2 regions of the Embleya sp. AB8 genome follow, and region 1 is predicted to be linked to the other one. Evidence: riboswitches for the same ligand, from Rfam matches in the RefSeq annotation. Region 1 holds a riboswitch; the other holds the start of a gene.
What was found. A riboswitch is a leader RNA that binds a small molecule or an ion and turns the genes downstream of it on or off. The one in region 1 is predicted to bind cobalamin.

Region 1 (6,937 bases):
GCCCGATGTGCCCGCCGCGCTGGCCAAGTTGCGGGCCAAGGACGTGCACGCCCTCGTCGCGCTGGAATGGAAGATCGACGGGATCCGGGTGCAACTGCACCGGGACGGCGACCGGATCGCCGTCTTCACCCGCAGTCTGGACGACATCACCGCGCGGGTGCCCGAACTGGTCGAGACGGTACGGGCATTGCCGGTGCGCAGCGTGGTGCTGGACGGCGAGGCGATCGCCCTGCGTCCGGACGGTCGGCCGCACCCGTTCCAGCTCACCGCGTCCCGGACCGGCACCCACGACGCGGCCCGGCTGCGGGCCGAGACACCGCTGACGGTGTACCTGTTCGACGCGCTGCACGTGGCCGGCGCGGACCTGATCGACCGGCCGGGGGCCGAGCGCTGGGCCGCGCTGGCGGCGCTCGCGCCGGCGGAGCTGCTGGTGCCTCGGCTGGTCACGGACGACGACGCGGCGGCGGACGCGTTCTTCGCCGACGCGGTCGCGCGTGGGCACGAGGGGGTGGTGGCGAAGTCGTTGGACTCCCCGTATACGGCCGGTCGGCGTGGCGCCGGGTGGGTCAAGGTCAAGCCTCGGCACACCCTCGACCTGGTGGTGCTGGCCGCCGAGTGGGGGCACGGGCGCCGGCGCGGGACGTTGAGCAATTTGCACCTGGGGGCGCGGGATCCGGGTGGGGACGGGTTCGTGATGCTCGGCAAGACGTTCAAGGGGCTCACCGACGAGCTGCTCGCGTGGCAGACCGAGCGGCTTCAGGAATTGGCGGTGCGGCGGGACGACTGGACAGTGTGGGTGCGGCCGGAGCTGGTGGTGGAGATCGCCTTCGACGGGTTGCAGACCAGTACGCGCTATCCGGGCGGGCTGGCGCTGCGATTCGCGCGGGTGGTGCGGTATCGCGAGGACAAGACGGCGGCGGAGGCCGACGACATGGATACGGTCAGAGAAGTTGCCGAACGCAACTAACATCTTCTATAGTTGTGGTAGGCAACGAAAACCCGCGCGGATCGCGACGCGGGGCGCAGTGCCGAACGCGATCCGGAAGCGATCCGGAGCGTGATCCGTAATGTGCTGCGGAAAGTGCTGCGGAAAGTGCTGCGGGATGAAGTCGGAAGAAAAGAGGCCGGCCATGGCCACCCGGGAAGCCTGCCGACAACTGTTGACCGAGTTCGAGGGCATCGTCGGCGTCTACCGCAGCCTCGCCAAGGCGGTTCCGGTCGGCAGCCTGCCGCCGGGTTCGTCGGTGCTGTTCGCGCTGAGCCGCAGTACGGAACCGCTGCGCGCCGGGCGCCTCGCCGAACTCCTCGACCTGGACATGTCCGTGGTCAGCCGACACCTCGCGCACCTCGTCGAACACGGCTGGGTGGAGCGCCGGCCGCATCCGAGCGACGGCCGCGCGGTGCTGCTCGGGATCACCCCACAGGGCCGCGCGGTGGTCGAGCGGGCCACCGACGCGTGCCTGGCGGTGTTCGCGGAGCGCCTCGTGGACTGGTCGGACGACGACGCCGAGCGGCTGTCCGAACTCCTGGGCCGGCTCAAGGCCGGCTTCGGACACCGACCGCTACCGGTGCCGGCGGTCGTGTCACACTGACCCGCATGCCGAAGTCCGCCGCGGAGCTGCGTGCGCATCTGGAGACGTTCTACGACGGGGTGGCACGCCGGTCCACCCGCACGGAGTCGATCGGCGCACTGACGTTGTTCGTCCGGGAGGGCCTCGGTTGGCCCTATTACGCCCGACCCACGCTCGGCGGCACCGTCGAGCCCACCGTCGCGGATGTCCGTGCGGTGCGGGCGCGGCAGAGAGAGTTGCAAGTGCCCGAGACGTTCGAATGGGTCCACGAGACCACGCCCGCAATGCGCGCGGCGGCCATCGAGGCCGAGTTGCAGGTCCACGAACACCCGCTGATGGTCCTCGATCCGACCGAGCAGCCGGCCGAACGCCCGGATCTGCCGGACCTGGTGACGGTGCGTCAGATTCGCGCGGACGCCACCGACCTGGCCATCGTGCACAGCGTCGCGGCGGTCGGCTTCGCCAACCCGGGCACCGCGTCGGGCTCCGACGGGCCGAGCGAACGGGACACCGCGGCGCTGGGGCAGGACCCGGAGCTGCTGTCCTACCTCAACGAGCGGCTGCGCAGCGGCGCGACGGTGATGTTCGCCGCGTACAGCCCGGCGGGACCGCTGTGCGTCGGGAGTTACCAACAGCTGTACGACACCACCGAGATCGTCGGCGTGGCCACCCTCCCGGCGGCCCGGCGCGGCGGCCTCGCGGCGGCGGTGACGTGGGAATTGGCCCGGCACGCGCTGGCGAGCGGGAGCGAGACGGTGTTCCTGTCCGCGGGGGACGAGCACGTGGCGCGCGTGTACGACCGGCTCGGCTTCCGGTCGGTGGGGACGGCGCTGATCGCCGAGGCACCGTGAGCGGCGGGGCGGGGCCGGCGAAGCCGATCGTGCTGCCGATTCCGGCGGGGCGCAATCCGACGGCGGCGGAGTTGGCGGCGGCGCACGGGGTGAGCATCCCGGACGTGCTCGCGCCGAATCTGCGGGTGTTGTTCTGCGGGATCAATCCGGGGCTGTGGTCCGGCGCGACCGGGCGACACTTCGCGCGGCCGGGCAATCGGTTCTGGCCCGCGCTGTACGCCGCCGGCTTCACGCCGCGCCTGTTCCGACCCGACGAACAGGACGAGTTGACCGCCCTCGGGCTCGGCATCACCAACGTGGTGGCCCGGACCACGGCCCGGGCGGACGAGTTGACCAGGGACGAATACCGGGCGGGCGGCGCGGCGCTCACCGCGCGGGTGCGCGAGTACCGCCCGGCCTGGCTGGCGGTGCTCGGCATCGGCGCGTACCGAACCGGCTTCGGCCGCCCCAAGGCCGTGGTCGGCCGCCAACCGGAAACCATCGACGACACCCGAATCTGGGTCCTCCCCAACCCGAGCGGCCTCAACGCCCACTGGACCGCCACCACCCTCGCCGAAGCCTTCACCACCCTACGCACGACAGCCTTCGCACGACCTCGCGACGCGGGGCCGACCGAACAACCGGCCGACCCAGACGCCGGCTGACGCGGCGAGAGCAGCCGGCCACGGCGCCCCCACGCCAACCACGCGCCCCGACCCGCCGCGCATCCGGCCCACGGCACAACACCCACCGCGCCGCCATCTCTTCCCCGGCCCCGCCGTCGGGCCGCTGTGCTGCCCCGCAGGCCGCCCGACCCCGCGTCGCTGCCCGCCCCTACCCACCGCCCCCGCCCCCGTCCATCGACCGAGTGGCTTCACTCGGTTGGTGGTTACTTCGTGACCTCTCGGGCGGTTGGGTCGGCGTGAAGATTTTGCGCGCGCCGTTCGGGCCGTGGCCCACGGAGACGTTCGAGACTCCCGTCTACGAGGCGCTGGTCGCCGAGTGGCGCGACTCGGGGCGGGAGGTGCCCCGGGCGGTGAATCGGCCGCAGGGTGGTCCGGCCGGACCCGCCCGGCCGGCCAAAGCCGGGCCCCGGGGCGGCCGGCCGTGACCGGGCCCGGAACAACGGGCCTGGCCGAGACCGCGACACGACACAACACCTGGGGGTGCAACGACCACGCCGCCACTACATATATGCTCTCCGACGCAGCTGGTTCGCCCATCCGAAAGTTCGATGGAGGGGCGACGCAAGAGGGAATCCGGTGCGAAGCCGGAACTGCCCCCGCAGCGGTGAGCGGGAACGAACGTCGTCATGGAGCGCCGAACGCCGAGAGGCGATCGGGAAGCGACGACCACTAGGAACTCCGCGGACCACCGAGCACGCCGTGCCCGGCGGTGCCCCGGCATGCCCGCGAGTCCGAATACCTGCCGGCTGCCCGCGCCTTCGGGCGTGGGGTCACCTGTACGTACGAGCTCGCGAGGAGAGAGCACGTGACCGTTGTGGACAGCGTGGGCGCGACCCGGATGCGGATCGACGAAAGCCCCGAGGACCGACTGGCGACCCTGGTACGCACCCAGGCGCGCGATTTGCCGGAGGTCGATCCGGATCGGGTCGTCCGCCGGGTCGTCGCGGGCCTGAACGAGGGCGCGGACGACGGCGCCGCCGCGGACCTGGCGGTGCGTACCGCCGCCGAGCTGATCGCCGAGGAGCCCGCCTACTCGCGCCTCGCCGCCCGCCTGCTGGCCGGCCGGATCGCCGCCGAGGCCGCCGAAGCCGGCGTCACCTCGTTCAGCGCCGGCATCGCGCTCGGCCGCCGTGAGGGCATCATCGGCGCGCAGACCGCGGCGTTCGTCGCCGCGCACGCCGCCGAGCTGGACGCCGCCGTGGACACCGAAGGCGACCGCCGGTTCGAGTACTTCGGCCTGCGTACCGTCTACGACCGCTACCTGCTGCGGCACCCGGTCTCGCGCAGCGTGGTGGAGACCCCGCAACACTTCCTGCTGCGGGTGGCGTGCGGCCTGGCCCAGGAGCCCGGCGAGGCGATCGGCTTCTACCGGCTGATGTCCTCGCTCGCCTACCTGCCCAGCTCGCCGACGTTGTTCAACTCCGGCACGGTGCACACCCAGATGTCCTCGTGCTACCTGCTGGATTCGCCCAAGGACGAGCTGGAGTCGATCTACGACATGTACGGGCGGATCGCCCGACTGTCCAAGTTCGCCGGCGGCATCGGCGTGGCCTGGTCCCGGGTGCGCTCGCGCGGCTCGCTGATCCGCGGCACCAACGGGCACTCCAACGGCATCGTGCCGTGGCTCAAGACGCTCGACTCGTCCGTGGCCGCGGTCAACCAGGGCGGCCGGCGCAAGGGCGCGGCCTGCGTCTACCTGGAGACCTGGCACCCCGACATCCTGGAATTCCTCGAACTGCGCGAGAACACCGGCGAGGACGCCCGCCGGGCGCACAACCTCAACCTGGCCAACTGGGTGCCGGACCTGTTCATGCGCCGGGTCGAGGAGGACGGCGTCTGGTCGCTGTTCGACCCGAACGAGCTGCCCGAACTGCCCGACCTGTGGGGCGCCGAGTTCGACAGGGTCTACGAAGCCGCCGAGCGGGACGGCCGGTTCGTCCGGCAACTGCCCGCGCGCGACCTCTACGCCCGGATGATGCGCACCCTCGCGCAGACCGGCAACGGCTGGATGACCTTCAAGGACGCCGCCAACCGCACCTGCAACCAGGCCGCCGAACCGGGCAACGTGGTGCACCTGTCCAACCTGTGCACCGAGATCCTGGAGGTCACCAGCGACGGCGAGACCGCCGTGTGCAACCTCGGCTCGGTCAACCTCGGCGCGCATGTAATCGCCGGCGAGGGGATGGACTGGGACAAGCTGCGCGCGACGGTGCGCACCGCCGTGGTCTTCCTGGACCGGGTGATCGACATCAACTACTACCCGACCGACCAAGCCGCCGCGTCCAACCCGCGCTGGCGCCCGGTGGGCCTGGGGCTGATGGGCCTGCAGGACGTGTTCTTCACGCTCGGCCTGCCGTTCGACTCCGCCGAGGCGCGCGAGTTGTCCACGCTGATCTCCGAGGAGATCTACCTCACCGCGCTCGAGACCTCCTCCGCGCTGGCCGAGGCGCACGGCCCGCACCCGGCCTACGCCGAGACGCACGCCGCGCGCGGGCGGCTCCAGCCCGACCTGTGGGAGGGCGTGTACCCGACGCAGACCAAGCGCTGGGACGCGCTGCGCTCGCGCGTCGCCGAGCACGGGCTGCGCAACTCGCTGCTCGTCGCGATCGCGCCGACCGCCACGATCGCCTCGATCGCGGGCGCGTACGAGTGCATCGAGCCGCAGGTGTCCAACCTGTTCAAGCGCGAGACGCTGTCGGGCGAGTTCCTGCAGATCAACGCCTACCTGGTGCGCGAGCTCAAGGCTCGCGGCCTGTGGACCCCCGAGGTTCGCGACCGGATCAAGCGGGCCGAGGGCTCGGTCCAGGGCATCGCCGAACTCCCGGAGGACGTACGGGAGTTGTACCGCACGGCGTGGGAGCTGCCGCAGCGCGCGCTGATCGACCTGGCCGCCCAGCGGTCCCCGTACATCGACCAGTCGCAGTCGCTGAACCTGTTCATGGCCGACCCGACCATCGGCAAGTTGTCCTCGATGTACCGCTACGCGTGGTCGACCGGCCTGAAGACCACGTACTACCTGCGCTCGCGCCCCGCGACGCGCATCCAGCAGGCGACGGTGCCGGCGCAGGCGTCGGCCGCGCCGGTGGAGGAGATCTCGGACCTCGAGGTCATCGCCTGCTCGCTGGAGAACCCCGAAGCCTGTGAGGCGTGCACGTGAGCCTGCTCGATCCCGGAATGAACCTCACGCTGCGCCCCATGCAGTACCCGGACTTCTACGAGAAGTACCGCGCGGCGATCCGCAACACCTGGACGGTCGAAGAGGTCGACCTGCACAGCGACCTGGCCGACCTGGACAAGCTCAGCCCGGCGGAACGGCACCTCGTACAGCGCCTGGTCGCGTTCTTCGCGACCGGTGACACGATCGTGGCGAACAACCTGGTGCTGAATCTCTACCGGCACATCAACTCGCCCGAGGGCCGGTTGTATCTGTCGCGGCAGTTGTTCGAAGAGGCCGTCCATGTGCAGTTCTATCTGACGCTGCTCGACACCTACATGCCCGACCACGAGGAGCGCGAGCAGGCGTTCGCCGCGGTCGAGCACATCCCCTCGATCCGGCGCAAGGCGGAGTTCTGCTTCCGCTGGATCGACTCGGCGATGGGCCTGGACCGGCTCGAATCGCGGGAGGATCGGCGGCAGTTCCTGCTCAACCTGATCTGCTTCGCGGCGTGCATCGAAGGGCTGTTCTTCTACGGCGCGTTCGCCTACGTGTACTTCCTGCGCTCGCGCGGGTTGCTCAACGGCCTGGCCTCGGGCACCAACTGGGTCTTCCGCGACGAGTCCGCGCACATGGACTTCGCGTTCGCCGTGGTCGAGACGGTACGGGCCGAGGAGCCCGACCTGTTCGACGACG
Region 2 (6,937 bases), on a different contig from region 1:
CGGCGACATCTCCCGCCCCGGGCCGATGACCGTGCGCTGGACCTCGTTCGCCCAGTCGTTGTCCGATCGACCGGTCAAGGGCATGCTGACCGGCCCGGTGACCATGCTCGCGTGGTCCTTCGTCCGCGACGACCAACCACTCGGCACCACCGCCCGACAGGTCGCGCTCGCACTGCGCGACGAGGTCGACGATCTCGAAGCCGCAGGGACTTCGGTCATCCAGGTGGACGAGCCCGCGCTGCGCGAGACACTGCCGCTGCGCACTGCGGACCATGCCGCGTATCTGGCCTGGGCCACCGAGGCGTTCCGCCTGACCACCTCGGGCGTACGCGCCGAGACGCAGATCCATACCCACATGTGCTACGCGGAGTTCGGCGACATCGTGCAGGCCATCGACGACCTCGACGCCGACGTGATCAGCCTGGAGGCGGCCCGTTCCCACATGCAGGTCGCCCACGAACTCGCCGCCCACGGCTACCCGCGCGAGGCCGGTCCCGGCGTCTACGACATCCACTCCCCACGCATCCCCGACACCGACGAGGTGGCCCGCCTGCTGCGCGAGGGCCTGACCGCGATCCCCGCCGAGCGCCTGTGGGTCAACCCCGACTGCGGCCTCAAGACCCGGGGTTGGCCCGAGGTCCGTGCCTCGCTGACGAACCTGGTGACCGCGGCGCGCGAGGTCCGCAGCACCCTCTCGAACAGCACGCCCTGACGAACCCTGCCGGGGCGGGGCCCGCAAGGCCCCGCCCCGGCAACTCGTCCGCCACGCGCACGTCGACCCGAACGGCGGGCCGATCCACCACCGGGCGGACTGACATCCGGCCACACGGGGGCCCGCAGCGACGGCCCCGACAACGCGTCGGGGCGCCGTCATCGCCCGGTGGTGCGGGCCTGTTCCGCTGCGTCAGGCGGCCGTTCCGGGGCAGTGCAGCGTCGGGGCGTCGGGGCGGGCGCCGGCGGCGGTCAGGTCGGCGAAGCCGGTGCCGGCCAGGCCCAGGACCGCCTGGGCGGTGGCGCGGGTGGCGGTGGACGGGTTGAAGCCGGTCGCGTCGTAGGCGATCGCGCCTCGGGTGGCGGGTGTGGCCGAGCAGCCGACCTGGCGTTCGGTCAGGAAGTGCCGTGCGGTCAGGCCGGGGAGTACCCGCCACGAGGACAGCAGGGCCTGGCCGGCCAGTCCGGTGCTGTTGGCGTTGCCGGTCGTGGCACCGACGGTACCGAAGCCGCCGTCCGAAAGCTGGTGCGCGGCAAGCCAGTTCAGGCCGGCCGCGGCCTCCTGGGATCGGCCGGTGGCGGCCAGCGCCTGCACGCTCATCGCGGTGGAGTCCGCGTCGCTGGTGCAGGTGGGCAGGCCGTAGTTCAGCGGGAATCCGCCGTCGGCGCAGTGTGCGCCGGCCAGGAAGTCGACTGCGGCGGTGGGCACTCCGCCGGGGGTGCGGTTCAGCGCCAGGAGTGCGAGGGACTGGCTGAAGGCGTTGCTGTAGTCGCCCCATGGGGAGGTGTCGGTGAACCGGCCGGAGGGTTGTTGCAGGGAGCGCAGCCGGGCCGGGAGGTCCACGCCGCCGAACGTGGTGGGGCTCACCCCGCGGACCTCGGCGGCCAGGAGGGTTTTGGCGGTGGCGCCGGCGTAGGCGTTGGTGGCGCCGTCGCCGATGTAGCCGGACAGGATCTCCGGCCGGGCGAGCCACGTGGTGGCCTTGGCCCCGTTGTGGTCGGCGACTCCCGCGGCGGCGAAGGCGAGGATCGCGTCGATGGTCAGGCCCTGATCGGGGTAGGTCACCCCGTTGAAGGTGGTCTCGAAGCGCTCGCCGTCGACGAGTTGGCGGGCCAGCCAACCGGCCGCGGCCTGGGTGCGGTTGCCGGCGAGTACGGACGCGTCCGCGGCAGGTGTCGGGCCGGTCGTGGTGGGGGCGGCCACGGCGGTCGCCGGGATCAGGGCGGTCGCGCCGGCCAGGGCCAGTCCGCCGAGCAGCGTGGCTATCCGGCGTCCGGGTCGAGTGGTGAGCGTCATGATGACGGTGCCTTTCCGGGCCCACGGCGCGGCAGGCCCGGCGGATCCGCCGGCCGAGGCGGGCCGGCCCGAGGGCGGCACACGTTCCCGGCGCGGCGACGCGAGGGCTCCGCCCCGCGGACCACGACGGGGAATGGAGAGGAAAACGCCCCGGCGACAGGCATTCGGGCTCGCCGTCGGGAGGGACGGACCACCGCTGCGGGTCAGCGCCGGATTCACACCGGACTTCCCCTGTCGTCGGAGATGTTGCGGGCCGCCGCACCGGCGATCGGAACGAGTCGTGGCGTCCGCGAGGGGCGTCGCGAGTGTTCCACAATCCCCGGCGCGAGGACGTCCCGCACTCTACGGACCGCCCGGCGCGGGAAGAACTCCCTTTCCGGCCAACCGGTTCGCCGCTTCGCGCCGGCCCGCACCCCGGTGGTGACGAACGGCACCGTGGAGCGCATACTCGTGCTGTTGTCCGAGCGTCGGAACGTTTCGTATGCTCCGCACGCCGACCTGTGTCGACACCCTCAACTGCATAGTTCGAAACTCAGGGGAAGCCGGTCGAAATCCGGCGCTGACCCGCAACCGTAGGCGGTGGCCGACAGGCCGCCGCGAGTCGGAATACCTGGGTGCGTACGAATTGAAGGCTCCAGCTGTCGTGGACTACACGCTGAGGCCCGGACGCCCGTCCGACGCCCCGCGTCGGCCGGCTCCCGGGACGCGTTGGTCTCGGAAGGGTTCCACCGATGTCCTGGCTCACCGTGCGAACCACCGGCGCCGTCGCGGTCTGCGGCGCGGTGCTCGTCGCCGCCTCCCCCGTCTTCTCCGCGTCGGCCGACGCCGCGAATCCCCATGCCGCCGAGGCCTCGGCGGCGGCGAAGTGGCAGGCCGGGGAACTGGTCGGCGGTGCCATCCCCGGGTTCTCCCGCTCCGACTGGGGCCTGACCATCGACACGATGATGGCGTTGGCGGCCACCCGCTCCCAACCGGCCGCGCTCCGCGCCGCGGCCGACGCGGTGGCCGCGAACGTACGCACGTACAACAGCGCCGAGGAATGGGGCATGCCCGGCTCGCGGATCGCCGGCGCCACCGCGAAGGTACTCTTCGCCGCCGTGGTCGCCGACCGCGATCCGACCGGGTTCGGCGGCTTCGACCTGCGCGCCGAGACGCTCGACCTGATCGCGGGAGCCGACGCCGGCGACGACGTGGGCCGGATCCGGGACAAGCTCACCGGCAGCCCCGACTCCAGCAACGCCTTCGGCCAGTCGCTCGCCGTCCTCGGCCTGGCCCGCAGCGGCGGAGTGCCGCAATCCGCCGTGGACTTCCTGCTCAAGCAGCAGTGCCCAAGCGGCGGATTCCGGCTGTTCCCGGGCCAGTTGGGCAGCAGCGGCGCGACCTGCCAGGACACTCCCACCACCGTGCTCGACCCGGACTCCACCGCGATGGCCGTGCAGGCGCTGCTGTCCGCGGCGGCCGAGAGCCACTCGGCCGGCGCCGCGACCGCCGCCAAGAAGGGCGCGGACTGGCTCAAGTCCAAGCAACGCGCCGACGGTTCGTTCGGCGGCTCGGGCCCCACGGCGGCATCGAACACCAACAGCACCGGCCTGGCCGGTCAGGCCCTGCACGCCGCCGGCTACCGGGCCGAGTCGGAGCGGGCCGCCGTGTGGGTGGCCAAGCACCAGATCACCAAGGACAACGCGGGCGCCGCCGACAAGGAGATCGGCACCATCGCCTACAACGACGAAGCCCTCGCCTCGGCCAGGACCGACGGCATCCCGGACTTCCAACGCGACCAGTGGCGCCGCGCCACCCCGCAGGCGCTGCTTGCGCTGGCCGATGTCTCGCTGGGTGACCTGGGCAAGGCCCCGACCGAGCCGACGCACACCACCTCGACCTCGCCCGAGCCGACCGACTCCGGCACCCCCAAGCCCACCGGATCGCCCGGCCACAGCGCGTCCACGCCGCCGTCCACGACACCTTCCACCGCGCTCACCCAGACCGCGAGTGCGTCGATCACCGCGTCCGCGACGGACACCGCCGGCGCCGGCACCGGTGGCTCCGGTACCAGTGGTTCCGGGTCGGGCGGCGGAAGCACCTCGGGCAGTGGCGGCACCGCGAACGGCGGCGGCGGAAACCTGGCCAGGACCGGCGCCGAGATCGGCGGACTGCTCATGTTGTCCGCCGGATTGGTCGGCACCGGCTTCGCCGTCCGCGCCGGCGCGCGTCGCAGGAACGGAACGCACACGTGAGGCGCCCCGGGCGCGCCGGCCGAATCGCCCGCCTGGTCACCGCACTTGCCCTGCTCGCGCTGTCCCTCACCGGCGGGCTCACGGTGGTCGCGCCGGCCGCACACGCGGTCGACACCTCGAAGGGCACGCCCGGCTACTGCCCGGACGGCAACGGCGTGACGGTGGTCATCGACTTCCAGGAGCTCGGCGGCACCACCATCGTGCGCTGCGCACGCGGGGACCAGGCCACCGGCCACGCCGCGCTGAAGAACGCGGGCATCGAGATAGCCGGCGTGGCCCGCTGGGGCGAGGCATTCATCTGCCGGATCGAGGGCAAGCCAGGGGCCAACTCCGAGCCGTGCATCGACACGCCGCCGGCCAGTGCGTACTGGTCGTACTGGCATGCGCCCAACGGCGGTTCGTGGACGTACAGCCAGTGGGGCGTGCTGAACCGCAAACCCCCGCTCGGCAGCTTCGAAGGCTGGTCGTTCGCCAAGAACAAGACCGAGACCACCAACCCGCCACCGCGCGTGGCACCGGCCCGCCCGGCGACGCCCACCCCGCCGAATCCGCCTCGGACGGACAATCCGCAACCACCGTCCGGCAACGGCACCAACGGCACGTCCACCGGCGGTGGCGCGACCTCGGCCGGCAGTGGTGGCAGCCGGGCCGCCGACGGCGGATCCACCACCTCCGGTGCGAGTACGGCCGGCAACACGGGCACCACGTCGGCGGGTTCGACGGCCGCGACCTCGGGGACCGATCCCCTCGCCCCCGGGCCGGGTGTCGCCGGCAACCCGATGGAACCGGGGCAGCCCATCGAGAGCACCACCCCCTCGGCCCCGCCGGCCTCGGCCGAGACGTCCGCGACCGCCGCCGCCGAGCCGGGCTCACCCGGCCCCGCCGGCCGGCCCTCCGGGGTCACTCCGCAGGGTCAAACCTGGACCGGCGGCGAGGAGTTGGCGACCAGGCGCCCCGACGGGATCCCGACCACGACCATCCTCGGGATCGCCCTGCTCGTGGCGATCTGCGCGGCGGCCGGGTTCGCCACCTGGCGTCGGCGCAAGCGCACCGGCGGGTCGGATTGAGCGTGCCCCGGACGCGGCGACTGCCGGCCGCCGTCGCGTCCCGGCGCGGCGGCGGCCGGTTGCCGCGCCCCCTGCATCCGGGCGCGTGGTGGTTGTGGGCGCTCGGCCTGGCCACCGCCGCCAGTCGCACCACCAACCCGCTGCTGCTCGCGCTGCTCCTGGCCGTGGCCGGATTCGTGGTCGCGAACCGGCGCGGCGACGCGCCGTGGGCACTGGCCTTTCGCATGTACCTGTTCCTGGGCCTGTTCATCATCGTGATGCGCGTGTTGTTCCGGATCGTCTTCGGCGCGGGAGCCGCCGGCAGTCATGTGCTCGTCGACCTGCCGGAGATCCCGCTGCCCGCATGGGCGGCGGGGATCCACCTGTTCGGCCCGGTGGCCCTGGAGCACGTGCTCGGCGGGTTCTACGACGGCCTGCGGCTGGCCACGATGATCGTGTGCCTGGGCGCGGCCAACGCCCTCGCGAGCCCCAAGCGCATGCTCAAGGCGGTACCGGCGGCGCTGTACGAGGTGGGCGCGGCCGTCGTGGTCGCCCTCTCCGTCGCGCCGCAGCTGATCGAGAGTGTGCATCGGGTGCGCCGGGCCCGGCGGTTGCGCGGCGGCGCGCAGCAGGGCATGCGGGCGCTGCGCTCGATCGCGATCCCGGTACTCCAGGACGCACTGGACCGCTCACTCGCACTGGCCGCCGCGATGGACTCGCGCGGCTACGGCCGCAACCGGCACCTGCCGCGCACGATCCGACTGCTGACCGGCGTACTGACGCTGGTGGGCCTGATCGGGGTCTGTGTGGGGGTGTACGCGCTGCTCGACGGCAGCACCCCGCGCTACCTGGGCGCCACCATGCTGCCCGGCGGCCTGGTGATCGCCGGCATCGGCTTCGTCCTCACCGGCCGCCGGATCAACCGCAGCGTCTATCTCCCGGACCGCTGGCGCCTGCCCGAATTCGCGGTCGCCGCCTGCGGGTTGGGCACCGGCGCGCTGCTCTACCTGACCAGCCGGATCGACGCCGGCAACCTCTACCCGTCGCTGAGCCCGCTCGCCTGGCCCGAGTTGGCCCCGCTGCCGGTGCTCGCGCTGGCCGTGGGTGTCCTGCCCGCGTGGCTGGCGCCACCACCCCCGCTCGCCGCGCCCCGCCCGGGCGACACCGGGCCCGACTGCGGCGCACGGCAGAACACGCCGGCCACCGGCTCGTCCGATACCGATACCGATACCGGCACCAATACCGGTACCGGTACCACGCTCAGGGAGAAGTCCGTCCGGTGATCCGATTCCGTGACGTCACCATCACCTACGCCGACGCCCCGGCTCCCGCCCTGCGCAACGTCGAACTCGAGATCCCCGAAGGTGAGTTGTGCCTGGTCGTGGGCCGCACCGGCGCGGGCAAGTCGACCCTCCTGGGCGCCGTAAACGGCCTGGTGCCGCACTTCACCGGCGGCACCCTGCGCGGCAGCGTGCTCGTCGACGGCATCGACACCCGCTCGCAACCACCGCGCGAATTCGCGCACCTGGTCGGTGTGGTCGGCCAGGATCCGCTCGCGGGCTTCGTCACCGACACCGTCGAGGAGGAACTCGCCTACGGCATGGAACAGTTGGCGATCCCTTCGGCGGTGATGCGCAAGCGGGTCGAGG

Region 2: linked by a shared signal. The riboswitch ahead of ABIA38_RS14300 (prenyltransferase/squalene oxidase repeat-containing protein) and the one ahead of ABIA38_RS21770 (ribonucleoside-diphosphate reductase subunit alpha) in region 1 are both predicted to bind cobalamin.

Annotation. Positions count from the first base shown of each region.
Region 1 is NZ_JBMHHY010000014.1:72,592-79,528, forward strand. It holds gene ABIA38_RS21745 (ATP-dependent DNA ligase) at 1-967, shown strand, start outside; gene ABIA38_RS21750 (MarR family winged helix-turn-helix transcriptional regulator) at 1,131-1,592, shown strand; gene ABIA38_RS21755 (GNAT family N-acetyltransferase) at 1,598-2,422, shown strand; gene mug (G/U mismatch-specific DNA glycosylase) at 2,461-3,066, shown strand; gene ABIA38_RS21765 (hypothetical protein) at 3,324-3,512, shown strand; cobalamin riboswitch at 3,596-3,848, shown strand; gene ABIA38_RS21770 (ribonucleoside-diphosphate reductase subunit alpha) at 3,926-6,244, shown strand; gene ABIA38_RS21775 (ribonucleotide-diphosphate reductase subunit beta) at 6,262-6,937, shown strand, end outside.
Region 2 is NZ_JBMHHY010000008.1:323,996-330,932, reverse strand. It holds gene metE (5-methyltetrahydropteroyltriglutamate--homocysteine S-methyltransferase) at 1-712, shown strand, start outside; gene ABIA38_RS14305 (peptidase) at 905-2,008, opposite strand; cobalamin riboswitch at 2,147-2,281, opposite strand; cobalamin riboswitch at 2,486-2,640, shown strand; gene ABIA38_RS14300 (prenyltransferase/squalene oxidase repeat-containing protein) at 2,740-4,242, shown strand; gene ABIA38_RS14295 (hypothetical protein) at 4,239-5,309, shown strand; gene ABIA38_RS14290 (CbiQ family ECF transporter T component) at 5,312-6,571, shown strand; gene ABIA38_RS14285 (ABC transporter ATP-binding protein) at 6,568-6,937, shown strand, end outside.